3 regions of the Bacillus sp. FDAARGOS_235 genome follow, and region 1 is predicted to be linked to each of the others. Evidence: riboswitches for the same ligand, from Rfam matches in the RefSeq annotation. Region 1 holds a riboswitch; each other region holds the start of a gene.
What was found. A riboswitch is a leader RNA that binds a small molecule or an ion and turns the genes downstream of it on or off. The one in region 1 is predicted to bind magnesium.

Region 1 (10,468 bases):
ACATATTAAAAACCCCATCTTTCTCATATGGCATACTAGGAGAATCAAAAGGACTTATTGCGGACTGTGTATAATCTAATTTCACTTCATGCGGCGGATATTCTACCTTTTTAAAAGATACCCCCCCATCATCTGTGCGATATAACTCTCCCTCATTACCAGAAGGTCTAACTGCTCCTAAAAAACCAAGTTTATCATTTATAAAAGTGATTCCTGATACACTACCAATCCCCCTATTAAATGGGTCTGGATTAATAACCTCCCATGTTTTCCCTTCATCACTAGTCCTGCTTAATGAATAAAAGGCGCTCCCTAATGCTTTATCTGTCATATTTAGTTTATAACCAACTTCTTTCGATAGGAAAAACTGTTCTTTTTCATTCTTTAAATCTTGTTGTTCCTTCTCTTTAAGCCTATCTTCTTTTGGAGGCGTCTTTGATTTACTCCAACTTGCGTCACTTATTAAATTATATCTAGCAGGGACTAGCTCTTTCTCTTTTCCAGGGACAAATATAGATACAGTATATCCAATGATATCAGAAGCTGCTTCTTTAAGACTCTGCCCCTTACCATCCTTAGTAATATTAATAATTCCCTCTGTATTGGATCCCCAATTTCTTTTTCCATAATAAATCAACCCATACTTACTTTCATTCCATTTTTTGACCGTTTGCTTAACTGGAATCGCCTTAACCGTTTTAATTAAAGGTTCTACTAATTTATCATCATTATAATCAGGCTTTGCGTATCCGTCTCGTATTATAGTAATATCTTCTGATTTCTTCTCATTATAAGAGATTAAATAAGTTTCTTCTTTCCCATCAACATTTTTCCCATAAACAAATGTATCAAACGCTGTAATTGTTCCATCTGAATGAAATGTAAGATCAAAATCAGTTGCCATATACAATTTCTTTGGCAAAGGATATTTTTTATTTATATCTTCAAAAATACCTTCTACTCCAGATTTATATATATTATTATGTTTAAGTTTAACTGACCTTTCATGTTTTAACTTTTCTACAAACCATGCCAATTTGCCATTGTAATTTATTGCACTTTTATAAATCTGCATCCCATAAAATGATGTAATTGCAACAATAATGATAATAGAAATGGATCTCCATGCTATTGAATTAGTTAATTTTTTAGATTCATATTCTCTATTTTTTATCACCCGCATTGTAGTAAATGTAGTTATGGATATAAAAAGTACTATACATAATAACAAAATGTAAATATTATAATTCATTCTTCCGTACTGACAGTATAAGGCCAACTCATAACAAAAAATCCCGTATACAATTATTAGTATTGGATTTGTTACTAATGACAGAAGTATCCTTTTTGTATTTTCTCTAAATATAGAAACCACTCCTAATTACATGAATTACTAATATTAAGTATACTTTATTGTAAAGTAACAAAAAAGCTATTTAATCTTGCCGCCAAAAATACAATAGACATCCGTCTATGTAAATGGTAGATGTCTATTAAAGCCGTTTAAAAATTTAGTTGTTTCATAGACAATGGACTTTTGAGTGAATACTAAAGTTGCTTCATTTGAGAGCTAAATATTGAAAATGAACCCTCATATATTAATTCATTCCCCTCAATGATATTTATCTTTCAGATTTTGTTGATGCTTTGTATAAAAAAGATTCTAAAAAGGTAATTGTAATTGAATTAGAGAAAACATGCGAAGGTTGGGAAATTAGTAAATCATAGATAAAAACGTCCTATATTTTAATAGGACGTTTTTTCTTCTATAAATAATGTAGTTGAGATGTATTGTACTCATAACTATAAATGTTTTTTAATTATGGACATTATACAAGTCGACCAATTCTCCAATATCTAAAAAGGACGGTTTAACTACTTACTTATATCTATCTATAATTCACTAAACCTACTTCTCCTCATACCATGGGTTTAAATGAATTAGTACTTCATATATTTCTGGGTTCTGATTAATAATAGTAGTTTTTATATCCCTACAAATATCATGTCCTTGCTGGATGCTTAAATGTGCCGGAACACTAATTCTAATATCAATTAATACATAGTGACCATGATCACGTGCGCGCATTCTATCAATTCTTTTTACAAAAGGATGGGCCTGAATTACTCTCTTATATTCACTACATTTCTCGGTAGGAATACCACCTTCCATTAATATATATATTGCTTCTTTCCCCATACTAATCGCTAACTTTATTACGAAAAAGGAAACGATAATACCAGCTAAAGGATCCCCATAAGCTGCATATGGAATGGAATAGGTATTGTTTATCAAAGCAATACCTATTCCAATTACAGCTGCAATTGAGGCATAAACATCAGCAAGATGATCATAAGCAGTTGCTATAAGCCCGTTGCTTCTTGTTTTTCGACCAATTCGTATTGTGTATACATATAAAATTTGCTTCCATATTAATGAAATAATCGCTGCTATAAAAGCAATTATATGGGGTTCTGTCGCTGGTTCAAATAATGACTTTATTGATTCATAAACCATAAATAAAGCCACTAAAATTAAAATTACAGCTACAATTCCTGATGATATAACTTCTGCTTTACCATGTCCATAAGGATGATCTTCATCAGCTGGCTGGTTTGAAATTTTCATTGATCCCAATGAGGCTACGGATGCTACAACATCGGCAGCATTATGAATCCCATCGACTAATAATACCTGACTTTTGAAAAGTAAACCGACTATAATTTTGATGAGAGTCAGAAATATATTGCTAATTACACTAATCCATGCTGCCAATAAGGACGTTTTTTGGTTAGCATTCATAGTTATCCCCACCTTAACTTTACTCTTGTTTCAAAATATTATTGTTTAATTCAATTGTTTAGTTATAAGTCTATATCTCATCATTTTAATTTCTTTCATACATTACCAAATAATAAGTATGTGGGTCTATACAAACATTTTCTCCTATCAGTAAAGGTTAAAAGCATAACTTACTTTGTTCTTTTATCCTTATTTGTTATGAAGTGTAAAAAAGAGTGACACAAAATGCCATATGCCTTTTATTATTCCTTTTACGTTTAGTATTGGAGTTACTTTAACATCCTTAAAATAGTAATTATGATTGAATAAAAAGACGAGAGTTGGAAATTAGGAAATCATAGAAAAAACGATTTATAAGATGTAATATTGAACCTAAAATAATTAAAAATAAATAAGATATACTACACGATGACGCATGTTGTTTAACAATGTAGTTTTAAGGTGTATTATCCCTTTGCTTGATACACCTATTGTTTATGTTTTTTATCACCCTTTTATCATTACAAACATCAAAGCGACTAATGTGTTGCTTTGATGTTTGATGAAATGTCTTCAGGTATGATTTCTAATTCACTCTGCACATTAATCTTTACTCATCTGATCACAACAATTATTTTTACAGGTTGTCCATTTCACATAGCTGTAGCAAATACTATAAGATTAAAAGCATATAATTGAATATGAGTGTAAGCTGTATACATTATTTATCCTTCTTTTAACTTCTTGGAGATTTTCCATATGATTGAGTATCTCTATACGCTTTTCTTTAATGAATGTTAAATGATAAAACTTTCAATTTTATTACACTCTTTGTATGTTAGTTTTTAAACTTTAATTAAACCTTCATTTATTTAAGAATTTATAAATCAGTTGAAATATTTGCATCAAATTCATCTGATTTTTTAGTATCTATTTTTTCCCCATCTATTGTCACCCTTATTTCTTGTTTTTGGTTTGCTGTTACTATCCAAGCATTCGGTAAATAACGATCTTCATGGGATAATGTAGAAGGTGAATTTATAACCTTTCCTCCTAAATATAGCGTAGCAGAAGAACCTCCATCCATAGCCATTGCATTTATTGCTCCTTTTTCATATAGAATATCTTGACACTCTTTTAACGTAGCTCCTATGCTATGTGTCTGCCTACCGTCAATCACTAGAAACATTATTGTGCCATCTTCTTTTTGCGCCATAATACTTCGGGGAGCAGAGCCCCAACCACCGTCTCCTTCTGTAATCATTTTTTCTCCATTAACAATTAACTGTGGCATAAATCCTGCTGCTGAAACAACTTGTTTATCCAAAAGTTGTTGGGTAGAATAATTCCCTGTTATCATTTGTCCAAACTTTGTTAAGCCCGTAATAATTGTAGGGGTATTTTTATCTATATTTGTATCAATTGCTTTCCCATTTTCTATTACTATTCCAGTTGCAATATTTCCTCCACCCCTTCCTGTTTCATCGGCAAATCCACTTGCATTCACAGCAACAAGTGCATGATTACGTTTTGCCATTACGCTAATTTTTTCTCCTCTTTTATCGCCCTGTGTTCCTTGATGGCTAACAAGTTTAACATTGAAAGGGTTACTAATAGTGACTAATTTTCCTTCGAAAAGAAAGCGACTATCTTTGTTACTTTTAATCGTTTCTACGTCAATTTTTAATGGCTGATTTTTTAATTCTTCTAATCTTTTTCCTGCTATTTTTTTATAAATATTCTCATCACTATTTAACCATTTTGGATGATTAATTCTATCTTGTAATTTATCTAGTTCCTTTTGGGATAGGAATGTATATTTCGCATATTGTGGATGCTGAGAAGTTAGTATACTCCCAGCAATTGTTACACGAAAATCTCGGCCATAGTTAGTACCAAATAATATTCCTATGCCAATAAGCATGAAAATAGAAAGAAGGAGCAAAATTCGTTTGAAGATTTTTCTTAGATGTTTCATAGTTTTATCCTCCGGCATTAATTACATTCAATGAATCCTTTAAAATATTATTTACCTAAAGACAAAAGTGTTTGTTCTCCTTATTCCCGAGTTCCCCACTATGTCTTAGCAAGCAAGGCAAAATACTTATTCTACATTTCGTATTTATTTCAGTGTATATTTACAAATTTAATAACGTTTTTGCAACCAAGAAATATATTACTAATCCTGTTCCGTCAACAAATGTTGTAATAAATGGACCAGAAACGACTGCAGGATCTAATTTAAATTTTCTCAAAATTAAAGGTAAAACAGCTGCGACAAGCGAAGCCCAAATAACAATAAATAATAAAGTGATTGCTACAACTTGTGCAACTTCTGTTCCAACCCCTAACATATAAGCACGAATGAGCCCAGCTACCCCAAGTGCAAGTCCGAGAAGCATACCAATTGCAAATTCCTTTTTCATTACACGGAAAATGTCTTTAAATTTCACCTCTCCAATACCGATTGCACGAGTAATTGTTGCTACAACCTGTGTTCCTGTATTCCCTCCAGTACCTACTAATAATGGAACAAAGAAAGCAAGGGCAACTACTGTTTCAATTTCGTCTTCAAAATACTTTAGTACTGTACCTGTATATGCCTCAGCAACAAAAAGAAGCAATAACCATGGTAGGCGTTTAAAGAAAATGCTCCAAATACTAGATTCAAAGTAAGATTGATTTAATGGTTCACTTCCACCTAACTTTTGGATATCTTCTGTAGCCTCTGCTTCCATAACATTCATTACGTCATCAAATGTTATAATACCAATCATTTCATTATTTGCTGTTGTTACGGGTATTGCTGCTAAATTATAATTCAGTAGCTTTTTTACAACTTCTTGCTGATCAACCTCAGCAGGTACTGAAATCACCTCTCGAATCATGATATTAGATAATATCTCTTCATCTGCTGCTAGTAATAATTCATGTATGGAAACGATTCCCTTAAGATAACCATGACTATCAAGAACATAAATATAAGAAATTGATTCTACATTTTCAGAATGTTCCCTAATGTACTTCAATGTCATTTTTACTGACCAATTCCCTCTAACTGCAACATAATCACTTGTGACAAGACTTCCTGCCGTTTCAGGTTTGAAAGCCATTAACTTTTTTACATTATGTTTTGTAATTTTATTTAGATACGCCATTAATTGAGCTTGTTTTTCCGGATGAACCGCTAGAAGTAGATCTACTGTTTCATCAATCGGTTGTAAATTTAGTAATTTTTTAGCTTTGTTTTCAGATAAGTGAATTAAGATATTATATTTTTCTTCTATACTCAAATGTTGAAGAATTTTTGAGCTTTTTAATACAGGAATCTTATCTAGTAATATGACTTGATCTTCAATTGAAAACCGTTTTATTTCTTGCGCAACATCATACGACGGATGACGTAAAACTTTATCTGCATCCAAATCATTTTGGGTTACAAGTAATTCATTTAATAATTTCTTCATGTTAACTCCTCCTCATATTGCTAAGGGAGACTCTAGAGTTTCATGAGTGGTTTTGTATTATTTTACCTGTCTAAATTTTGATTAGAGCATTAATAGTTACATTGCAATCAATTTATTATTTAGAACTACCTCCTTTTTGAATATAGACAAGATAAAAATAAATAACATTAAACAAAAAAAACCTTACTCAAAAAGGAGTAAAGGTTTTTTTACAATACAAATAAATGATTATTAAGACAGCTCTGCAAAAATCCCAGAGGTGTCTTTCTATCAAATCGTATACCACTCCCTCGTTGAGTTTTAGCACTGTATAGCATAGGTTTTTATAACCAGCTACATTAAAAAGGGCCTTAATCCGACCGTTCCTGTTGACCCATTGGCGTCTCTCGACATTTTTGGGCAGCAGCGTTTCTCTATACAGGAGCCTCACCTAACAAAGATTATTGAATTACTTCAAAATTTAAACCAGAATTTAATATTTGTCAACTAACTTTCGATTTGATTCATAAAAAATTCTTTTTTAGAGAAATGTAATTAGATTCTATTACAAATTTGAAATTCTGCTTAAAAGATATAAAATTTAAATACAATTAGTTCGAAAAAAAGTTATAAAACATATGAAATTTCGTATAAGAAACTTATTGTTTATAATTAATTTGTAACTTTATAGCAGAAGTTGCATCATTAATCATACCGTACTTCAAAAGAACATTCTTCAAAAAATCTTATTTTATGATTAAAATCTTCTTTACTGTTTATCAAATTTATATGGTTAAACTACTTAATCAAATTATACATTCCAAATCGCAAATATGTATCTATATGAGACAATTAAATACAATTTCTCAAATCATTTCTCAAAGATTTATAAAGCAATAAAGAATATAAAGTTAGCAATACGTTTACTTGACAAGCAAAAAAAAAGTATTTATGCTGGCTACACGAAACTAACACATAAAATTTATATTGCTAAACCTGTTAGGTGAGGCTCCTATACAAACACAGGCTATTGCCCAAAAATGTCGAAAGACGCCAATGGGTAGAACAGGAATTGTCGGATTAAGGCTCTTCTTAAGATAGCTAAGTAATGAATTTCCATTACTTTACGTTGTATAGTGCCAAAGCTCTACTAGGGGGAGAAAAGCTTTATTTAGTCATGCCATTTTGAAATCCCCCTAGTATGTAACTAGGGGGATTTTTACGTAAGAAAACAGGGTGTAAGCGATAGGATCTCTCAAAACAAAAATACTATTTATTAATTGGTGAGAACAAGATTCTATTCATTAGCAAATGTAATATTAAGTGTTAATGTAAATCAGGAGGATATAAAAATGAAAAAAATATTAAAACTCGATTATCTATTGCTCCTCCCTCTATTCATAACATGTACTTTAGGTATTATCATGATGTATAGCGCGAGCTCCATTGTAGCTGTTCAACATTACGGCTATAACAGTAGGCACTTTGTCGATTCTCAATTAACAAAGCTATTTTTAGGAACAATTGGGCTAATAGTTTGTGCTATTCTCCCATATGAAATATGGAAAAAACGAATAGTCTCAACCTGTATTATGATTGGGGGAATTTTTTTGTTAATTATGGTTTTATGGAAAGGAAAGGTCGTAAATAATGCTCAATCTTGGATCTTTGGAATACAGCCAGCTGAATTTCTTAAATTAGGAACAATACTTGTAACAGCCCGTTTTTTTGCATTGCGACAAGGACCAGTTAAACAAACTTGGTTTGGGGGCGGAAAACTTTTATTTTTTTTAGCTACAATTTTTTTCCTAATCTATAAACAGCCAAACTTAGGATCTGCTCTTTTAATATTAGGTATAGGTTGTAGCATATTTCTTTGCTCGGGAATAAATATAAATCTATTAATTAAAAGAACTATACTCGGTTCTATTTTTTGGTTACCTATTTTATATTTTTTGATTCAATTTAGTTTGTCAGAAGTTCAAAAGACACGTATTACTACGATTCTCAATCCCTTTGTTGATGCACAAGGGAATGGATATCAGCTTGTAAATTCTTTTATTGCCATTGGCTCAGGAGGAATTATTGGACGTGGATTCGGAAATAGCATTCAAAAAACTGGTTATCTCCCAGAACCACATACTGATTTTATAATGGCAATCGTTTCTGAAGAATTAGGATTTATTGGTGTATTCATTATAATGACCGGAGTATTAGCTATAGTTCTTCGCTCACTAAAAATTGCACAGCTATGTGAAGATCCCTTTGGAAGTTTTATAGCAATTGGTATAGGCTGTATGATTGGTATGCAATCTGTTGTTAATTTAGGCGGTATTACGGGAATACTTCCTCTTACGGGTACCCCATTTCCATTTGTAAGTTTTGGTGGAAGTTCTTTAATGGTTAATTTAATAGCAATAGGAATACTACTTAATATTTCAATTTTCAATAAAATTAAGTTTGATAATCATAATATATAATTATCAATATAAGATTCTATTTTTAATGGATGAATTCTTTCTCGTTTTGGACAGACTGATTCCGTAAATCAATCTGTTGTTTTTTCATTAGAATTATTGCTAAACAATAAAATAAACACAGTAAAAAAAATATAACATTGTAAAAATCCGTGGCAAGGGATGAAGCATTCATAATGGCTGAGAAAATATATATATAATTGGCTGGTCTCAATTCTTAAAATTCTTTTTATTATATAGATAAGCATAAAAATATTAGGAAATTAATAGTAATATATATCAGATAGAAATTATTAAATCAAAAGAAAAAGCAATCATTGAAAATATAAAGCATTAAAGACAAGGCAAAAGATACACGAAGCAAAGAATACGGATGCAAAAAATGAATCAATTTACGTATAGAGTACATTTAAAATACAGTTTTCAAGAGAAAACATTTAAGTAAAGCTTTACTACAGATTGGCGGGCAACCTGTAACAGACGAAACACCTCCTATTGTTAGAATGCCTACAAAAGCAAATAAAACCTGTTGTTTGGATTTATTTTCCTTTCATTTAGTTATTGCACTAGTAATTTATTCCATTTCAAAGATAGTGATGGCTACTATCATTCTTCTAGGAATACAGAATTATTAATGCATTCATTTTTGGATATTTATCAGTTCCAAGTTAACAATTCTAAATAAAATTACCCTTTAGGAAATTAAAGTGGAATGATATTTGCCAACAGGAAATTTTGCTAAGAAAGGACAGGGAATAAGACTATTGGTAGAGCTTTTACTGGAATTAATTGTGAGATTAACGTAAATTGCAAGAGTACGCTCGTAAAATTATGATATATATAAATCAAATCGGAGTGAATACGATATGAGAGCGGTCGCGAAAAAAGTAAAAATAATACGTTTGCAGGATGAATATTGTAAAAATTGTAAATATCAAACGGATGTAGAACAGTATTGTATTGAACAATGCGACATAGGAAAAAAACTTATTACGCTGGGTAAAAAAGAATTTAGAAAGAGATCGACAAAAGTAAAATCGATAGAAGAAACATGGGATGAAAAGTGCAAACAAGCAATAATTTTATATAATCAAGGAGTAAATTATCCAGATATTGCAAAGGAAATGGGGTGCCACGTGAGTAATTTGTATAAAGAGCTCAAAAAACGTGGATGGTTACAAATGTAAAATCATGAAATAAATCCCCAAACAAGTTATACGATTGGAACATCCTTTGTATTTGATATGAACTGTATACTTGCTTATTTTCAGCAATTACAAAACAAACTATTTCATTTATATGTTCTAATTTTTGATTATCTAAAATTGGTATTTCACACCTTCTCATTTTTGAGGAAGAAGTCTTCTTTCGGAAAACGATAAAATTTTAACATTAAATTTCTGGGTTATAATTTCTAAAAAGAAAAACACCCGTTCTGATTAAGGACGAGTGTTTTTCTTTTTAGGTTATCTGACAGGGATAAACTTCCATGAGCTAGGTTTTTGTTTTTTTTCACCTAGTACAATCCAATTTTTCTTTGCATTTATATTCTCATAATTTAATGGATAGTCATCTGTAAAAATATTATATTCTGTAGGATTATCCAGGTTAATTTTAATTTTAAAATCAGCTAAACTATCAGATTTTTGAGCAAGGTGAATCCAACTAGAATAATTGGACCAATTTAAATATTGGAATTGGTCGTAATTTGAGTGCTTCATGCGAAGGTATATACTCTCTCCGTGGTGTAGCTTTGCATCATT
Region 2 (10,468 bases), 2.3 Mb from region 1:
TATTTACTCATTAAAAGTCGCTTTAAGGGAAAGGATAATATAAAAGAACTTATATAGAAGGTAGGAATTATTTATGCCGTATCTTCTCTCTTTCATATTATGTCTTTCTTTATCGCCGATTTGGCCTCTTGGTGATAATCCACGTGCCGGAGATCCTTTCATTATTGTAAATAAAGCGACGAATAAACTAGCTTACATTGACGATGGGAAAATTCAAAAGATTTTTCCCGTAGCGACAGGAAAAACGAATGAATTAACCCCAGAAGGAACTTTTGATATTGTAATGAAAGCGAAGGACCCGTACTATATTGCAAAAGATATTCCAGGTGGTTCACCAAAAAATCCACTTGGATCAAGGTGGATTGGGTTTAATGCAAGAGGAACTGATGGGAGTAAATATGGAATACATGGAACAAACCAACCAAGTTCAATTGGAAAGTATATTTCACAAGGATGTATAAGAATGAAGAAAAACGATGTGGAATATTTATTTGATCGCATTCCAATTGGAACAAAAGTGTGGATTGTGAAGTCGAAAAAAACATTTCAGCAATTGGCAAAAGAAAAAGGTGCCATTGCATATGAAAAAGCCAACGCAAAGGTTGGCTTTTTCTTTTATCATAAGTTGTCTTGACATGTGTACATAACCATGCGTTAATGAAAATATAGAAAGATAAAGTGAAACTTTAATCAGTGCGAGGTTATTCCCCGTTAATGCGGGATAAAAATAGGTAAAGGGGTTGCTCATATGTACTTGAATCCAAAAATTTCGTATATGCAGTTTTTTATTGGCTTTCTATTTGTGATTACATTCATATTGGCAACTTTTAATATATGCTCTTACGTTGTAGCGATTGTATTGATGGCATTACTTAATCTTACTTTTGTTATTGGGGCGTTTCAACACAAACAGTACACGAGTTTTGTGATAGCGTTAGTAATGGCATTTTCCTTTAGTATTGTAGCGGTTGTGCTTTATATAAAATAAACCATCTCGATGTCGAGATGGTTTATTTTATTATGTGTAAAACGTAAAAAAAGGACGAACACATCGCCCTTTTTACCAAAACATACTTGCGCCAGCAAGTAATGTTGTTACAAGCATAGAAATTAGCATGATATAAACCATAACTTTTTGAGCTTTTTTATGCATCGTTAAACCTCCTTGCAAATCAGTACACCTTCATTGTAACGAGAAATGAAACTGTGGACAAGGGGAGAGAAAGGACAAATTTCGGGAAGGGGTTGCAAAATATAACAGGAAATTTAAGTATGCATAGAGAATATATTAAAAGATAGATTGTGAGTTTTTGTTTTGCAAGCTGAGGAATGGAGATACGATGATGAAAATATATGAGACAGGCCGCTTACATTTAAGGGAAATCGATGAGTCGTATGCTGAAAAAATTCTTCAATATTACGACAGAAATCGTGAATTTTTAAAAGCTTGGGAAGAGTATAGACCGGAGGATTTTTTTACGTTAGATTATCAAAAGAAAAAGCTACAAAAGGATAGAAAAGAGTTTACAGAAGGTAAGATCATTAGGCTATGGATTTTTAAAAAAGGTGATGACACGAAAATAATTGGCTGTATTTCATTTAATTTAATCGTTCGTGGTATTTATCAATCTTGTGTACTCAGTTATAAATTAGATAAGGAAGAGTTAAATAAAGGTTATACGACAGAAGCGCTTAGAAAAGCAATTGCAGTTGCTTTTGAGGAATTTCATTTACATCGTATAGAAGCACCAATTATGCCGCGTAATTTAGCATCTATACAAGTAGTGACGAAAATAGGCTTCCAGTATGAGGGGGTATCTAGGAAGATGTTAATGGTAAATGGAGTGTGGGAAGATCATATGCGCTGGGTATTGTTAAATGAGTAATCGAAAGCAGATGGTTATCTAGACATATAAACCGTCTGTTTTTTGTCTTGTATTTCGAAACTTTTGCGGAATTCTGTTATAATTAGTAGTGTTACATACATAATGGTAGTGCAGGAGGCGCAGTCTTATGATTAATCAAGAACGTTTAGTAAATGAATTTATGGAATTAGTACAAGTAGATTCTGAAACGAAATTTGAAGCAGAAATCTGCAAAGTATTAACAAAGAAATTTACAGATTTAGGTGTAGAAGTATTTGAAGATGACACAATGTCTGTAACTGGTCATGGTGCAGGTAACTTAATTTGTACTTTACCAGCAACAAAAGATGGCGTGGATACAATTTACTTTACTTCTCATATGGATACAGTAGTTCCTGGTAATGGAATTAAGCCTTCTATTAAAGATGGATATATCGTATCAGATGGTACTACAATTTTAGGTGCGGATGATAAAGCAGGATTAGCGTCAATGTTTGAAGCAATTCGTGTGTTAAAAGAGAAAAATATTCCTCATGGTAAAATTGAATTTATTATTACAGTTGGAGAAGAATCTGGACTTGTTGGTGCAAAAGCATTAGACCGTGAGCGCATTACAGCGAAATATGGTTACGCATTAGATAGCGATGGAAAAGTTGGTGAAATCGTTGTTGCAGCTCCAACACAAGCGAAAGTGAACGCAATTATTCGCGGGAAAACAGCTCATGCTGGTGTAGCACCAGAAAAAGGTGTATCTGCAATTACGATCGCAGCGAAAGCAATTGCGAAGATGCCACTTGGTCGTATTGATTCTGAAACGACTGCAAATATTGGACGTTTTGAAGGTGGTACACAAACAAATATCGTTTGTGATCATGTACAAATCTTTGCAGAGGCTCGTTCTTTAATCAACGAGAAAATGGAAGAACAAGTTGCGAAAATGAAAGAAGCATTTGAAACAACTGCAAAAGATATGGGTGGTCAAGCAGACGTTGAAATAAACGTTATGTACCCAGGATTTAAATTTGCTGATGGCGACCACGTTGTAGAAGTTGCAAAACGTGCAGCTGAAAAAATTGGTCGCACACCTTCTCTTCACCAAAGTGGTGGCGGAAGTGATGCAAACGTAATTGCAGGACACGGTATTCCAACAGTTAACTTAGCGGTTGGTTATGAAGAAATTCATACAACAAACGAGAAGATTCCTGTTGAAGAATTAGTGAAAACAGCAGAATTAGTTGTTGCAATTATTGAAGAAGTAGCGAAGTAATAAAATAAAAAAGACGTGTGAACCAATTATGGTTTACACGTCTTTTTTATTTTGATTCAACTGCTTTCACTAGGCGGATAAACCAATATAAGAAAATCCATGGCAGTATATAAGTTGTTACGATACTTAGTAAACGAGGGAGGAGTCCAGCTGTATTAATATTAAAAATGGGGAGTAGTAAGTAATTAATTAAGAGGATTAATATAATAATGAGAAAGGTAGAGTTAAGTTTACTATTAGATTTCATAATAAGTCACTCATTTTACAATAATATCCATATTTCGTATTAAGTATAGCAAAAATAAGGATAAAAAGAATAAGTAATTATTATATTGTACATGAATTTGGTATAATGAAGGAACAAATGTTCTTTTGAGGGGGGAGTACTATGCGAGAAATGTATCCGAAAAATGGCCGTGTTATTTTACATGTGGATATGAATTGTTTTTTCGCATCTGTTGAAATTGCTCATGATTCATCATTACAAGGAAAGCCATTAGCGGTTGCTGGAAATGAAAAAGAGAGAAAAGGAATTATTATAACGTGTAGTTATGAGGCGAGAGAATATGGAATACGTACGACGATGCCTCTTTGGGAAGCGAAAAGGTTATGCCCACAATTAGTTGTAAGGCATCCAAATTTTACATTATATCGTGAAGCTTCATTTCAAATGTTTCAAATCCTTTCCCGTTTTACAGAAAAGATACAACCAGTCTCTATAGATGAAGGATATTTAGATATTACAGATTGCTATGCACTCGGTTCGCCTCTTGAAATAGCAAAGATGATTCAACAAGCGTTGTTAACAGAGTTACAGCTTCCGTGTAGTATTGGAATTGCTCCAAATCTTTTTCTAGCAAAGACCGCTTCAGATATGAAAAAGCCACTTGGTATTACTGTACTTCGAAAACGTGATATTCCAGAATTGATTTGGCCACTTCCAGTTGGAGCCATGCATGGAATTGGTGAGAAAACAGCTGAAAAATTAAATGATATTCATATACAGACAATTGAACAATTGGCAAAGGGAGACGAGCATATCATTCGCGCTAAAATTGGAAAGCACGGTGTTGATTTACAAAGGCGTGCAAAAGGTATGGATGATAGAGAAGTTGATCCGAGTCAAATGGGACAGCATAAAAGTGTCGGTAATTCGACGACCTTTTCAAAGGATATGGATGAAGAGAAAGAGTTACTTGATATGTTAGAACGTTTATCAAAATCAGTGAGTAAAAGATTACAAAAGCGAACTCTTGTCAGCTATAATATTCAAATTATGATTAAATACCATGATAGGCGAACGGTAACACGGAGTAAGCAATTGAAAAATGCAATTTGGGAAGAACGCGATATTTTTCAAGCAGCATCCCGTTTATGGAAGCAACATTGGGACGGTGATTCCGTTCGTTTATTAGGTGTTACAGCTACTGAAATAGAGTGGAAGACAGAATCGGTGAAACAATTAGATTTGTTTTCATTTGAAGAGGATGCGAAAAAAGAACCACTACTTGCTGTCATTGATCAAATTAATGATAAGTATGGAACACCGCTTTTACAACGAGGTAGTCAACTACTACGTAAGCAAGAGAAGTCGTTTCAACAAAAGTTAGAAAATAAGTTTATGTAGAAGGTGTCATGAAGTAGTAAATAGCATGACACCTTTCATATTTAACTTGCTTCTAAATCTAAAGAAGTCCTCCACCCAGCAGCAGTAACGCCAGATTCTAATAACATTCTACTTACTATTTTTTCAATTAAGATAGCCGCATTTGTCTTGCAATGTAATGTAGCCTGTATACAGACTTTTTGCTTAGAATCTACATCTTCACTATATAACTCTTTTAAACCGAGACCTTCTGTACTTACCATGTGCATGAGTAAAAAACGAATATGTGCTTCATTTTCTTCGGAACAAGTAAGAGAAAGGAAGTAGTTTGTTTGTTCAGGTGATTCTTCTTTTGATTTTTTATTCATAAAGAGAGCGATCGGGCGAAGTAGTATATTTGCTAGTAAAACGCCGGCTGCACCTAATATAGCTGCAAGGAGAAAACCAGCGCCTGTAAGAGTACCGACAGCAGCAGCACACCATAAAGTAGCCGCAGTATTTAATCCTCTAATACTAAAACCGTCACGGATAATCACACCGCCTCCTAAAAAGCCAATCCCACTAACAACTTGAGCAGCAATACGTGAGGGGCTAGCATCATGATCAAGCATGACGGATAATAAAACAAATATACAGGCACCAAGTGATACGAGAGCATTTGTCCGTAAACCGGCCATCCGGTGTCTCCATTGCCTTTCCATTCCGATGCAAGCACCTATAATAATTGCGATAAATAATCTTAATACAATGTCATACCATACCATCATGGTCACCTCCATACATATAAGTACGTGTGATGTTTTTAAGAATGAGTGGGGAGTACCACTCATTCTCGTTTTTATCCCGCTATTTGCGGGCAGTAAGACCCCCACTGATTAAAGTTTCACTTTATAACCAGCTATGAAACTTTTTAATATAAACTTTTTTCAGGAATTGTGTTAAGAAAGCATAGCCTAATAGTATTCCTACTAGCCAAGGGAAATAGCTAAGTGGTAATGCTTGTAAACCAACAGCCGCACCAAGTGGTGAGAATGGAATATAAATTCCGATTGCCATAATACAAGCGGTTAATAACAGTACCGGTGCTGATGCAGTACTTTGAATGAATGGAATCTTCTGTGTTCTTATCATGTGAACGATTAAAGTTTGTGTGAGCAGTCCAACGACAAACCAACCAGATTGGAATAATGATTGTTCGCTAGGTGTATTTGCACCGAAGACATTCCACATGACTACGTATGTGATAATATCAAATATGGAACTAATTGGGCCGATACAAATAATGAAGTTCCGTAAGTTTGCAGTATCCCATTTTCTCGGTTTTTCTAAAAATTCTTTATCCATTTTGTCCCATGGAATAGACAGCTGTGAAATATCGTAAAGCAAGTTTTGAATTAAAAGGTGAATGGCAAGCATCGGTAAAAAGGGAATGAAAGCACTGGCCACTAACACACTAAATACATTTCCAAAGTTAGAGCTAGCCGTCATTTTAATATATTTTAAAATATTTCCGAACGTAGTGCGTCCTTCTAAAATACCCGCTTCTAATATAGTTAAACTTTTTTCAAGTAGAATAATATCGGAAGACTCTTTTGCGATATCAGTTGCAGTATCAACAGATATTCCAACGTCAGCATCACGTAATGCTACGGCATCGTTAATACCATCCCCCATATAACCTACTGTATGACCGTTCCCTTGTAAGGCACGAATAATGCGAGATTTTTGCATTGGATTTATTTTTGCGAACACTGTTGTTTCTTCGGCTAGTTTTGCTAATGCTTTATCTGGTAAAGAATCGATCTCGTAGCCAAGGATAGGCTCACCAATATCCAATCCAACTTCTTTACAAACTTTTTTTGTAACAATTTCATTATCACCAGTTAAAATTTTTACTTGTACACCATGTTTCTGTAATGCTTGAATAGCAACAGATGCAGATGGTTTCGGTGGATCTAAAAAGCCAATATATCCAGCGAGAATCATATTAGTTTCATCTTTTACCGCGTACTCTTTATCATTTATTTTTCTATTTTTTTTATAAGCTACAGCAATTACACGCATACCTTCGCCATTCAATGTCTCACTTAGTTGTTTGACATTTGAGCGCATTTCCTCGGTAAGTTGAACAATCTTTCCGTTTGATTCAGTGTAGTTACAAATGGATAAAATTTCTTCCACGGCACCTTTACAAACCATTGTATGTTCACCTGAGATGTCTTTGACGATGACGGACATGCGACGGCGGGCAAAATCAAATGGAATTTCATCTAGTTTTTGAAACGTTGAAGGGTCGAACATTTGTTTTTCTTCTGTATGCTCAATAACAGCTTTATCTATTAAATTTTTCAATCCAGTTTGATAGAAGCTATTTAAATATGCAAACTGTAATACACGATTGCATGGATTACCAGTAGGATCTAAATGTCTAACAAGAACAACTTTATCCTCTGTCAATGTCCCAGTTTTATCTGTACAAAGAATGTTCATCGCGCCTAAGTTTTGAATAGAATTTAGCTGTTTTACAATAACTTTTTGCTTAGACATGTTCACAGCACCTTTAGCTAAATTAGCAGTTACAATCATTGGTAACATTTCAGGTGTAAGACCAACTGCAATAGCGATAGCGAAGAAGAAAGCTTCTTGCCAATCACCTTTTGTGAATCCATTAATGAGAAGGACAATGGGCGCCATAATAAGCATGAATGTAATTAAGAGCCAGCTTACTTTGTTTACACCTTTATCAAAGCTTGTTTCTGCGCGCTTCCCGATTACTTTATTCGCTAAAGAGCCGAAATACGTATCGGTACTTGTTGAAACGACAACAGCTTTTGCGCTACCACTTACAATATTCGTACCCATAAAGCAAAGGTTTTCCATATCGAGTGGATTGAAATTTTTTTTCATATTTTTTGGTAAGATATGCTTGTTTTCTGTATGGTAGCAGTTTTCGTATTTTTCTACAGGAAGTGCTTCCCCGGTTAATGAAGACTGATTAACAAATAAATCTTTAGCCGATAAAATACGCACATCAGCTGGAACGATGTCACCGGCTGAAAGTGAAATAATATCGCCAGGTACAAGTTCTTCAATTGGAATTTCTATTGTATAATTTCGATTTAAATTCGTTACGTTTTTTGTTTCGTGTACAAATCCATCTATTCTAAAGACGCTCGCGGTTGTTCGAACCATCGCCTTTAATTTATCCGCGGCTTTTTGAGAGCGGAATTCTTGTAAAAAGCGAATCGCTGAACTTAGAAGTACCATTACAGATACGACAATTGTTCCTTGCATGTCATCTGTGAAAAAAGAGAGCGCTCCAAGAGCTAATAAAACAAAAATAAATGGATTTTTAAATGCCAGCAGAAATTGAATGTACCACGGCAATGTTTTATTATGAGCAATTTCGTTCGGACCATATAAAGAAAGTCTACGGGACGCTTCTTGTTTAGAGAGTCCATTTTCTGTAGTTTCTAGAAGTTTTAATGCAGAGTTTATATCTTGTGTTGCAACTTCCACTAATACTTTGTTATTTGTTTGCATGCTATCTTGATCGTAAGCATGCTTTGTTTCTTGTCTTTGAAAATTAAACATCGGTAGTTCCTCCTCTGGCATGAAGGAGGAAACAAACTGTTACTCGACTATTTAAAATTAGGAGGAACAGCTTCTTTCCTACCTACATGATGAAATATTAACGTAAAACATATGGGTATCTGGGCCGAATCATCACTTGCCACTGTTCCTCACCTCCGTCCAATTTAATAGTTTCTGAATATGCTATGTTTGTTTCATAGTCAGGTGCATAAAGACATAAAAAAGACCTTTACTCACAACGAGTAAAGGTCTGAATTCACAGTTAAAAAACGTCCACACGAAAGCCTGTTAGTAAACATAGCTAAAAACAGTTTTTGTGTATGACAAAATACATGCACCTCTCCCTCGTTGAGTTTTAGCACTGTATAGCATAGGTACTGAAACCAGCTACGTTAAAAAAGGCCTTCATTCCGACCTTTCCTGTTGACCCATTGGCGTCTCTCGACATTTTTGGGCAGCAGCGTTTCTCTATACAGGAGCCTCACCTAACAGAGACCATATTCAATTACATGTTGAATGTTAGCACTGTAAAATCGTAGTGTCAATATCTTTTTAATCTGTTTTTTTGAAAAATCAAATAGATTTATGAAGGGTATATAGTATGAAATAAGTTGTATTTTTTGAGAATAAGTTGGAAAAATAAAAAATAATGAATATAAATAAAAAGCACTCATTACAGTGCTTTTTATAATAGATTATGAGATTGTAGGATTTTCAAAAATAACAATTTCTGAGTTATTTGTTGTTGAAACGCGTTGTGCGTAATATGTTAAAGCTGAAGAAATATATGTTGGTAATGTCTCATTTGTATGTGATGTTGTATATTCATGGATTAATTCTTTTAAAGTCGTCCATTCTAATTGTGCTGGGTGATCAGACACGAAAGAACTTACCCAGCGATCAAATGAAGATGAAAAATCAGTTTGTAAACGAAATACTTCTTTCATAATAAAACGCTCCCTTAAAATGTAGTACAATCATTTTACCACAAAACACGAACGATAGCTAAATTTTTTGAGTATAACGTTCGTGTTATATAGTTGTCTAGATGATTGGTTATGTAAATTCAATTTGCCATTTGAAATAACATTCCGTAAGATGAAAGATAGATTATATAAAGAGCTGGAGGAAAGAAAGTGGAATTTGTATTTTTAGGAACTGGTGCAGGTGTTCCTTCAAAAGGAAGGAATGTTTCAGCAATTGCTTTGCAGTTGTTAGAAGAACGAGGACAGACTTGGTTATTTGACTGTGGCGAGGCGACGCAACATCAAATACTACATACGTCTGTACGTCCACGCCGCATTGAGAAAATATTTATTACGCATTTACATGGCGATCATATTTTTGGATTGCCGGGTTTATTGGGTAGCCGTTCGTTTCAAGGTGGAACAACAAAATTAACAGTGTACGGACCAAAAGGAATTAAACAATTTATTGAAGTGGCATTATCAGTAAGTACGACACATGTGAAATATCCACTTGAAATCGTTGAGATAACAGAAGAAGGTACTGTGTTTGAAGATAATGAGTTTTATGTAGAAACGAAAAAATTGTCACATGGCATTGAATGTTTTGGATATCGTATTGTAGAGAAAGATATACAAGGTGTTCTTTTAGTCGATAAATTGCTCGAAATGGGAGTGAAACCAGGGCCAATCTTTAAGCGTTTAAAAGATGGAGAAGTAGTTGAATTAGAGAATGGTACGATACTAAATGGAAAAGATTTTATCGGTCCGCCTCAAAAGGGAAGAATTATTACCATTTTAGGTGATACACGATATTGCGAAGCGAGTAGAGAGCTAGCACAAAATGCTGATGTACTTGTTCATGAAGCAACTTTTGCGGCAGACGATGAACAACAAGCGCATGATTATTTTCATTCCACATCTAAGCAAGCTGCGAGCATTGCACTTCATGCAAATGCGAAACGATTAATATTAACTCACATTAGTTCTCGTTATCAAGGAGATACATATAAGGAATTATTGAAAGAGGCACGAGAGTTATTTCCTAATACAGAAATAGCGACAGATTTAAAATCATTTCCAGTAGAAAAATAATGATTTTTGAAAAAATGGTAACATTAGGTTACCATTTTTTTATGTCTAAAAAATTTTAAAAATAAAACTGTTATTA
Region 3 (10,468 bases), 280 kb from region 1:
ATCCTCATTGGTTTGGTTTTCACCAATGTAGCTGTTGCTTGATGGATATGGTTATTTCGGATATTCGTAATTTTCCTAGATAACCGCAGGTGCTCAGCTTTCGCTTTTTCATATCCGGCAGACTGAATTTTTACACCATTTTTAAATCTCCTAGACATATCTCTTTGTGCTGACTTTTTCCTTTTCAAAAGTTTTTTAACCTTAGCATCTTTGTTTATATTTCGTTCTTTCATACCATTAGAAGCTACAAAAAGCTCTTTTAAACCAACATCCACACCAATCGACTCATGGGTTAGTTCTTGGAATTCAAAGGATTCTTCAAACCCTACACAAATCCACCAGTGACGACCATCAAAGGTAACTCTTGGATTTGATGTTTTTTTGTTCCTTGGTAGTTGTTGGCTTGTTTTCACTTCTCCAATAGACTGAATATGAACTACTTTTTTTCCTATAATCAGTCTTTCATAATTGGCATAAAATCCCTGGATTAAATCTTTTTAGATTTATAAGAAGTGTGAAAACCATTTTTGTACTTTTTGAACGAATTTTTCCTCGCCGTATCAAAATCTTTTGAAGCCTGTTTAGGAACTTGTGCGTTGATGTCATTTAACCACTCATATCTCTTTCACTTCTTGATCTTTGTAAATCGTTTCTGTAAAGCTAACTGTGAAACAGATTTTCCAAATAGCTTATAGTATCTATCACTCATTCTTTTACAATAGTTATAAGCGAATCTTGCAGCGCCAGCATGGTTTCTAAGCACTTTTTCTTGTTCAGGCGTTGGAATTAGTCTGACTTTCTTCGCCAATATCATCAGAAGCCTATTCCTTTACTGTGCGATTATTCGGACACTCATCTTTTAGATAATGAAAGATGGATTCCTCTGAATAGTAGCGTGTTCCACCAGCATTCTCGTAAGACTACTCGGATGCAAACCTGTTAATTCTGATACTTGACTAACTCGTAAAAATTTCATTATTATTCTTATCTCATTGAACCTACAATAGTACGTATGTTCGATATATTCAATGAGGTTTGATAGATTTAATTAAATTTATCTCGTTCAACTAAGGGCGCAATTCCTTAGCCAGTTCTCTTATGAACTTCTCATGTTTTCACATGAGCGCAGACTATATGTTTATCTCTTTAGGGATAGAGGATTTTTCCAGCACCATAGGCTTGTGATGTACTCTCGTCAGTTATACGAGATAGTCGTTGAACGTTCATCTTATCACTTTTGACTTAGATGATTCGAGGCGGAAGACCCATTGTTCTAATGTTTAGGATTTAACCTTGCATCATCTGATTGATTTTTTCTGCTTTCGCGACATTCACGCTCGCTATTTCTAGCCACGTTGTAGTTCAATCAGCTTTAGGGATTGCCCGCAGTTAACCCTCACTACTAGCCAATCACTTGACTAGCAGGGCTTACTGATATATTTAATTAACATTGGTTATAATCGGTTAAATAAATCGTAACAGTTAGTTACCCTCTTCTTCCTTTTTCTTCTACTTTATCATGCCATCCTATATAATAGGAATAGAATTTAAAAAGGGGAGTGCGAAGGTGACAAAAACGAAATGGCTAGTAGGTGGTGTCGTAACGTCTTTAATGACTGGCACTTTATTTGGTTGCGCACAAGATCTTCCCCCAAAACCGAATGATAATAGTTGTTCTGATTGGGATTGGGATGATGAACTTGGGGTATGGCAGTGTGATGATAGTAGTTCAGGTTATCGTGGGCATTATTTCTATGGTGGGCGATACTATCAAAATAAATCCACTTTTAAAAATTCATCGGCGTTTAAATCGTATCAATCGTCTGCTGAATTTAAAGGTGGAATTGGAAGCGGTTCAAAGGGAGGATTTGGAGGCTAAAATATGTCGCAATACATAAGGGATCGAAAAGAATTTTATTTAAAATATCCGAATTTTTGGTCGGATTTATATGAATGTGAATATAGTTTGTTTCATGTTTTTTCTATAACAAATCAGACTTTGGAACAATTACACTTAGCGACTGAACGAATGGGTAAAATATTTTTTAAGACTGCTAGACTTTTGCGAAATTTAAGTGACGAACAGCTTCTTGAGCTTGGTTTTCCTCCTGCGAGCTTATCATTCATTAGAATGATAGGATTATTTCCTGAATCTGTTATTTCACGATTTGATTTCGTTATAACGGTTGATAACCAAATTAAAATGCTTGAGTTTAATAGTGATACACCAACTTTTATTATGGAATGCTTTCAAATGAATGGAAAAGTTTGTGAAAACCTAGGTTATGATGATCCAAACTCGGATCAAGAACGATTACTATCTTCTGGTGTTACGAAAGCTGTAATGGAAGCGACAAAGGGATTAGACAATCCAAATGTTGTTTTTACAGCACATCATGAACATATTGAGGATTGGAATACGACTATGTATTTAAGTCAGTTATGCCATGTTGAAAATAAAGTAGTGCCAATGTCAGAACTTAGAATTACGAAAGATGCTCTAGTTGATAAAGATGGGGCGAAGATTGATGTTTTATATCGCCAAACGTATCCGATAGAAGATTTAATTGAGGATCAAGATCCTGAAACAGGAGATTTGGTAGGTGTGGAACTGCTGCAACTTGTAAAAGACGGAAATCTCTTTATTATAAATCCTTTGTCTGCCTTTTTACTTCAGCCAAAATCAATTCAGTGTCTTATTTGGGGATTAGCAGAAGAAGGGGCTTTTTATACAAATGAGGAACAACAGTGGGTTAAAGAATATATGCTACCTACATATTTAGAACCAGATTTATTTTTAGGAAAAGGTTCTTTCGTTCAAAAACCTTCGTTTGGTAGGGAAGGTGACACAATTACAATTCGCGATAAAGACACGAATATTATGATTCGAAATGCACATGAAACATATAAAACGTCATTGCCGATATTTCAAAAGTATATAGAGCTTCCAGTTGTATGTTTGGAAACTGAAAAAGGAGTGGAGAAACTATCGTATGTGTTTGGGGCGTTTTTAATCGCTGGAAAAGCGAGCAGTATCGGTATACGTGCTGGGGAAAAGATTACAGGAAATGAATCTTATTATTTACCAGTAGGTATTAAGAAGGGGGAAAATAAATGATTAATTTTTTACTATATTTAGCAGTATCACTCGCACTTTTATGTATAGGTTTGTTCCTTATGGAAGTGACAACGAAAGTGAAAGAATTTAAGTTAATGGCTCAGGGTAACAAAGCGGTCAGTTATGTACTTGGAGGAAGGGTACTCGGGCTAGCTATCGTTTTATATTCAACGGCCGCTAATTCCATTTCACTTTTGGATATGGTTTCGTGGGGAGCGGTTGGTATTTTGGCCCAAATTATTGTTTATTATTTAGCTGAGTGGCTTACACCACGCTTTAATATAAATAAAAGCCTTGAAGAAGATAATCAAGCAGTCGGCCTGTTTCTTATGTTTTTATCACTTTCAATTGGTATTGTAATTGCTGGTTGTGTAACTTACTAAAAACTTACGTTTTATACGTAAGTTTTTTTCGTTCGCTAACTTGTACTATATATGAGAAAATAGGCTAACAACAGAGAGGGCTTTTCTGTAATAAGGAAAAGTTTCCATACAAAGTGTTGACATCTATTTTAAATAAGAGTAACATTTTCTATGTAATTAAAATAAGTCTCTGTTAGGTGAGGCTCCTGTATAGAGAAATGCTACTGCCCAAAAATGTCGAGAGACGCCAATGGGTCAACAGGAATGATCGAATTAAGGTTTTTCTTAACGTAGCTGGTAATGAACCTATGCTATACAGTGCTAAAACTCGGCGAGGGAGAGGTCCGTAGATTTCTAATTATATTAGGAATCGTTTATTTGTGTATGCAATGACCTTTGCTCTCTTATGAGTAAGGGTCTTTTTTGTTACCAATCTATGAGTCATTTCATAATATAAACTATAAAAATAAACGAGGAGGTGAGGAGCATGTCAAATTCTGACTCGGTTCCGTTACCCATATACTTCAAATCAAAAATATATGATGTAGGCAGGAAACGACTTGTTCCTCCCTCTATATTTATCATAATGTAGCGTTTATATACATAATTAAGCGCTAGACACTTTCACGGTAAAGTGGATAAATTGAGAAACAAAGCGTTTCTTCCTATGTTGTAAAGGAGGAGACGATAATATGTTATATGTAAACAAAACTGTGGGTAACACGTCATATAAACAAAGTAAAAAATCAATGAAAGAACAAACAATGCTTCAAAAAAATAAAGATTTATTAATTGAAATTGCAACAAGAGATGTAAAATCTGTATTTGCGTATTTTAAAACAACAAGAGACGGATTATCTATGAAAGAGGCGCAAAAACGTATTCAAGTATACGGTCGAAATGAATTGACTTCAAAAAGAGCGCGTATTGCAGAAGTAATAATGAAGTTAAGTGGAATGATTCCAGGTTTTTCAAAACAACATGTGCGTGATCAATTGCAATGTGAAACAATTACTGTGTCTAGAGTAGAATGTGCTAGTAGTACAGGGCTAAATAACGAACTGAAAATGATGAAGTTACCAGTACAAGAACTTGTACCAGGAGATATGATTTTTCTTTCAGAAGGTGATATAGTACCGGCAGATGTACGTATCATTTATGCAAATGATTTATTGGTAAATGAATCTGTGTTGACAGGGAACGATGCAAATGTTGAGAAATTTGAAAGTTGCTACCACCTTGAACGTAAAAGATTTATTCCATTAAAACGGATGAAAGACTATAATCCACTTGAACTTGAAAATGTATGTTTTAAAGGTACTAATATTATTGGTGGAAATGCAAAGGCTGTAGTTGTTTCAACAGGTAAAAATACGTATTCAGGAATACTTCATACTTGTTGCAGTAGAACGTCTTAATGTGTTAATGATGCTAAATATATAAAAACAATGTATAATAGACAAAGTTGAAAAAACGTAGAATGGTAATCTATTTATATAACCTTACGTGATAACGTGAGGTTATTATTTTTTGTTAGTAGGAGAGGAATTATGAAAAAAGTATTATTAGTTGATGGTATGGCACTATTATTTCGTGCTTTTTACGCAACAAGTGTCTACGGACAATTTATGAAACGACAAGATGGTACCCCGACGAACGGGATTCATGGTTATATGAAGCATTTATTAACAGCAACACAAGCAATCGAACCAACGCACATTGTAACGTGCTGGGATATGGGAAGTACGACATTTAGAACGGAATCTTTCTCGAATTATAAAGCAAATCGTGCAGCACCGCCAGAAGAATTAATTCCGCAATTTGATTTAGTGCAAGAAATGACTGCGAAATTATCTATGCCTGTAATAGGCATGAAAGGTTATGAAGCGGATGATTGTATTGGTACGCTTGCAAAACAATATTGCAATGAAGCAGAAGTTTATGTTTTGACAGGTGATACAGATTTACTTCAACTTGTTGATACGAATGTTACAGTTATGCTTCTTCGTAAAGGAATTGGAAATTACGAGTATTACACACCGGAAAAAATCATGGAAGAGAAAGGTGTAGAACCTTGGCAAATTGTCCATGCGAAAGCTTTCATGGGAGATACGAGTGATAACTATCCAGGCGTAAAAGGTATTGGTGAAAAAACAGCGTATAAGCTTATTCAAGAATACGGCACAGTATCGGCAGTACTAGAAAATATAGCATCATTAACGAAAGCGCAGCGTACAAAAATTGAAAGTGATTTAGAGAATTTAAATATCTCTTTACAATTAGCGCAAATTCATTGTGAAGTTCCAATTTCATGTTCGTTAGAAGAAGGGTTACACACAATGGACGAAGAAAAACTACGCTTTGTATGTAACGAAATGAATTGGGGAAGACCTGAAATGTTAATAAACATGTTATAAATACTAGAAAGACCGATTTAGAATGAATCGGTCTTTCTTTTTTTGTTCACAAAGTTGTCAGAAAATAAACGGAATTTTCATGTGAAGTTCAAATGGATTTCACAACAATCAATTATTATAAGTCTACACAGATAAATCCTTATCCCGCATTAACGGGCGGTGGGACTTCTATATCAATATTATCGCTGAATAAAGAGTGATGATGGAAGAGTAACTCCCTGTAAAGGCCCGATTGATGTAGGCTAATAATTAGTGAGGGTACATCCTTTCATTGATTAAAGTTTCAAGTTATCTTTTATATAAACCATCCCCCAAGGAGGAAAATAAACATGCGAAAAAAAGTGAGAAAATCCTTTAAACAATTATTAATAGAAAATAAACAATCCCTACTAACTAATAAAGAGAATATGAAAGAAATTGAAGAACGGATTGAGAAACGACATGTAGCATATAGTGCTGCTAGCAATTGATAATTTTGTTTATGAAAAAAGCTTGTAGTTTGGATATTATCCGAACTACAAGCTTTTTCTTTTTTGATTAACGCCACCAAATCCAAGTCCAAAAGTAATTTCGTATATTTCGAGGAGTAATGCGTATGAAACGTTCACCGTCAAAGAAACAATTAAAATTTGGTAGTGTGTCATCTGGATTTTCTGGAATAAAGGTGACGATGTTTTCGTTACTTGTAACGGTTACTGTAATTGGTGGATCGGTAGGCGAGATTTGAAGTTGTAAAGAAACGTTTGCTGTGTTTTTAAATTCATTATGAATAGGTGGACTTATCACTTGTACTGTGAATAACACGATAATTGTTTCGTTCGGTTCCAAATTAGTAGCGACTAGGAAACCGATATTCGGGTTCGCTAATGGCGAGCGTTCCCCATTAATGAAGACAGTGCCGTTTATAAATTGTAAACCTGCTGGAATGGTGTCTTGTAACGAGATATTTGAAAGTGAAATCTCGGAAGTGTTCGTAATACGCACCGTGTAATCAAAATATTGATTTAAATAAGCTGAGCTGACGGAAGCATTTTTCGTGACTGTTGCAGTTGCAAATTGAACTGGTATACGAACAATATTTGAATTAACAATGAAAGTAATAATTGGATCCTGTGGTGTCAATTGAAAAGCAGCGGTAACTATTGCAGAATTTATAATTGTACTGTTTGAAGGAATAGAAGTTACGAGAACTTGAAATGTTATAGTTGCTACTGTATCTGCAGATAAAGAACCAATATTAATACCAGTGTCTGGACGAACATTTGGAACTGGAGTACCGTTAATTGTTACACTGTTTTCTATAAATGTTGTACCAGCTGGAATACTGTCTATAACAGAAGTACTGATTGTCGGGATTGGGGAGTGATTAAATACCGCTAATGTGAATGTAATGATATCTCCTATAACGGCGATAGATTTGTCTGCTGTTTTTTCAATGCGAACCATCGGATCAATGACTGTCGTTGTAACGGTATTTGTTTGTTTTGTAATTGTAATAGGTGGTTTTGTTGGATCGATGATAACGGTATAGGAAACAGAAGCATTATTATTAATTGTAGATTGAAGAGTAGAAGAAGATATTGTCACTTGGAACGTAATAATAACAGATTCATTAGGAGCAAGATTACCTAATGTAATACCATTTTCAGGATTCTCATTAGGCTGATTGATTCCGTTAATCGTAACACTACCAACAACAAAAGTCGTATCTATTGGTAAGGTGTCTCTGACAAGAAGGTCTTCAATCGTTACATTACCGCTATTCGTAATCGTAATTGTATACGTTAAAGTTTGACCAGGTAAGGCATTTGTTACACCAACAGATTTTATGGCAATGACATTATCATTTTGGACAGTAGTGGTGACGGTATTTGTTGTAGTCGTATTTGTAACAGGGATGTTATTTGGGTTGACTATATAGTTAAAAGTAGTAATTGCGTTGTTGTGTAGTTCGTTTGGTGTTGGAATAGAAGTTACAGTTACTTGGAAGGAAGCGATAGCATTTCCACCTACCATTATAGTGCCAATTGGTATGCCGCTTACTGGATTCACTCCTGGAAGAGTTTCTCCGTTTACAATGACGCTATTTTCAATAAACGTAGTACCTTGAGGAATAATATCTTGAATAACTACATCATTTGCTGCAACATTACCAGTTTGATTTAGGGTAATCGTATACGTTAACGTATCACCGACCGTTGCAAATGCAAGGTCAACAGCTTTATTACTATTTAAATTCGCGTGATGAATTTCTGTTACGGCAGCTGATGAAATAATAGTTTCGGTAATAGGTGGTTGATCTGGTACTGTGTATTCATATTGAATTGTACTCGTGTTAGAGATTGGGTTTGTTTGCGGAATGGAAGTAACCCGTACTTGGAATAGAATAGTTGCTGTCGTATTAGGCGGAATGCTATCAATTTGTATACCGTTAAGTGGGTTGTCATTTGGACGAGCGTTGCCATTCACAATAACACTATTCTCTATAAAGCTCGTATTTGCTGGAATGATATCTGTAACGATAATGTTTTCCACTTGTATATTTCCGTTATTTATGATGGAAATTGTATAAGGAATGATAGTTTGTAGGTCAGCATATTGGATAGGTGTTGTTTTTGTCGCAATTACATTAGCAGAAATAACTTCAGTGAAGGTAATGTTACTATTCGATATTTGTTCTTCCCCGTTTATCGTATAACGAGAAGTTGATTGATTTTGAACATGGCCGCTAGCTGGAAGAGCTACGACTGTAACAGAAAATGTGACTGGGATAGAAATGTTAGGAGCAATCGTTCCTACGAGTATACCGGTACTTGGATTGGCGTTAAGCTGTGGAATGTTATTTACTAAAACGCTACCGTCTATAAAGGTTGTTCCATCAGGAATGTTGTCTGTAAATACAACAGCAGTAGCATCCGTATTTCCTGTATTCGTTAAAGTTGTTGTATAAGTTAAAATGCCACCAATCGTTACAGAAGTCAAATCAACAGTTTTAAGTGAAACGATATCAGCATCATTAATTTGAACGAAAGTAGTGTTGGAAATAGTAGATTTTTGAATTGGTGCAAAGTCAGGGTTGAAAATAAAGTCGTAGACGATGTTTGCAGTATTAGGTGTTGGATTTACAGCTGGTAAATTCGTAACGGAAACTTGGAATGTTATTGTAGCCATTTGACCTGATGCGATATTAGGAATGGAAAAGCCGATATTCGGGTCTGCTGCAGGAAGTACAGTATTGTTAACTATGACACTTTCTGGAATAAATACTGTTCCATCCTCTATAGTATCTGTAAAAAAGATGGAGTTAGTTGTAGTGGATCCGTTATTTTGAATGAGTACTGTATATTCAATGGTTTCATCAATATTAGCTAATACTGTATTAGCGGATTTTGTAGCGATAAGAATAGCATCAATAAATTGTATATTTGTAGTATTGGAGGAGGTCGTTTCTGAAATTGGTGGTAAGCTTGGGTCTGGTTGATACTCATAGTGGATGACGGCGATATTATTAATGTTATTTTGAGAAGGTGTAGAGACTACATTTACCTGGAATGTAACGATAATCGTATTATTTGGAAGGATAATATTAAGGGTGATTCCAGTAATTGGATTTTCATTAGGCCTTGATATGCCATCTACAAGGATGCTATTTGGAACGAATGTGGTGCCAGCTGCAATCGCGTCAATTAGGAGAGTATTTGTAATAGGTACTGTACCAGCGTTTGTAACTGCGACTGTATATGTGATGATTTGACCGATGCGTGTAATGGATCTATTGGCGGATTTAATTGCACGAACATTAGCCGTCCGCACTTCCGTGTTTACTGCATTTGATAACGATCTACGCTGAATAATTGGAGAACTAGGGTCAATTTGGTATTCATATGAAGTGTCTGAAATGTTAATGACTGTATTGTTCTCTGGTATATTTGTAAGTTGTACTTGGAATGAAATAGTGACTGTTTCATTTGGTTGTATCGTGCCAAGAATTACTCCGTTTTCAGGATTTGCTCCAGGCTGAATCACATTATTTATTGATAAGCTATCTTCGACGAATATAGTACCTTCTGGAATGTTATCAATGAACACGGTATTGTTAGCTGGAACGGTTCCTATGTTTTGTAGTGTATTTGTGTAGGTAATAGTTTGCCCAATTGCTACGAAAGTTACATCCGCGCTTTTGACAGAAATAATATTTGCATTTTGAAGTGATGTTGTAACAACGTTAGAATTTGCAGAGCGATTCACCGGTGGAGCTGTAGGAATACTTACATATTGGTAAGTTGCTGAAGATTGATTTACAATTTCAGTTTCAGTAGGTGGATTATTTGTTTGCACTTGAAATAGTATCGTTTTGGAACTGTTTGCTGGAATTGTTCCAATCGGTATTCCGTTTTCTGGATTTACACCTGGCTGCAGGACACCGTTAATTGTGACACTATCGGGAACGAATGTAGTCCCAGCTGGAATAGAATCTGTGAAAATAATATTTATTGCATCAACATTACCGATGTTTTTCACTTCAGAAATATAAAGTATAGTTCCACCAATATCTACAGTTGTTGGATTGG

Region 2: linked by a shared signal. The riboswitch ahead of mgtA (magnesium-translocating P-type ATPase) and the one ahead of mgtE (magnesium transporter) in region 1 are both predicted to bind magnesium.
Region 3: linked by a shared signal. The riboswitch ahead of A6J74_RS08870 (P-type ATPase actuator domain-containing protein) and the one ahead of mgtE (magnesium transporter) in region 1 are both predicted to bind magnesium.

What each region holds. Positions count from the first base shown of each region.
Region 1 covers NZ_CP020437.2:1,139,690-1,150,157, forward strand. Annotated here, with positions in the region: gene A6J74_RS07455 (WD40/YVTN/BNR-like repeat-containing protein) at 1-1,375, opposite strand, end outside; partial or broken gene A6J74_RS30650 (DUF4878 domain-containing protein) at 1,639-1,728, shown strand; gene A6J74_RS07465 (cation diffusion facilitator family transporter) at 1,910-2,803, opposite strand; gene A6J74_RS07470 (phosphodiester glycosidase family protein) at 3,663-4,760, opposite strand; gene mgtE (magnesium transporter) at 4,921-6,249, opposite strand; M-box (ykoK) riboswitch at 6,527-6,694, opposite strand; M-box (ykoK) riboswitch at 7,217-7,393, shown strand; gene A6J74_RS07480 (FtsW/RodA/SpoVE family cell cycle protein) at 7,581-8,708, shown strand; gene A6J74_RS07485 (helix-turn-helix domain-containing protein) at 9,572-9,892, shown strand; gene A6J74_RS07495 (zinc dependent phospholipase C family protein) at 10,172-10,468, opposite strand, start outside.
Region 2 covers NZ_CP020437.2:4,159,013-4,169,480, forward strand. Annotated here, with positions in the region: gene A6J74_RS23760 (aromatic acid exporter family protein) at 1-57, shown strand, start outside; gene A6J74_RS23765 (L,D-transpeptidase) at 74-634, shown strand; gene A6J74_RS23770 (DUF3894 domain-containing protein) at 749-988, shown strand; gene prli42 (stressosome-associated protein Prli42) at 1,061-1,153, opposite strand; gene A6J74_RS23780 (GNAT family N-acetyltransferase) at 1,341-1,886, shown strand; gene A6J74_RS23785 (tripeptidase T) at 2,014-3,132, shown strand; gene A6J74_RS23790 (hypothetical protein) at 3,179-3,379, opposite strand; gene A6J74_RS23795 (DNA polymerase IV) at 3,521-4,759, shown strand; gene A6J74_RS23800 (MgtC/SapB family protein) at 4,801-5,502, opposite strand; gene mgtA (magnesium-translocating P-type ATPase) at 5,627-8,332, opposite strand; M-box (ykoK) riboswitch at 8,665-8,832, opposite strand; gene A6J74_RS23810 (DUF3932 family protein) at 9,028-9,279, opposite strand; gene rnz (ribonuclease Z) at 9,469-10,392, shown strand.
Region 3 covers NZ_CP020437.2:1,415,217-1,425,684, reverse strand. Annotated here, with positions in the region: partial or broken gene A6J74_RS30390 (RNA-guided endonuclease InsQ/TnpB family protein) at 1-814, opposite strand, end outside; gene A6J74_RS08885 (hypothetical protein) at 1,568-1,879, shown strand; gene A6J74_RS08880 (glutathionylspermidine synthase family protein) at 1,883-3,118, shown strand; gene A6J74_RS08875 (DUF350 domain-containing protein) at 3,115-3,501, shown strand; M-box (ykoK) riboswitch at 3,663-3,828, shown strand; gene A6J74_RS08870 (P-type ATPase actuator domain-containing protein) at 4,173-4,898, shown strand; gene A6J74_RS08865 (5'-3' exonuclease) at 5,031-5,897, shown strand; gene A6J74_RS08860 (FbpB family small basic protein) at 6,227-6,367, shown strand; gene A6J74_RS08855 (DUF7507 domain-containing protein) at 6,435-10,468, opposite strand, start outside.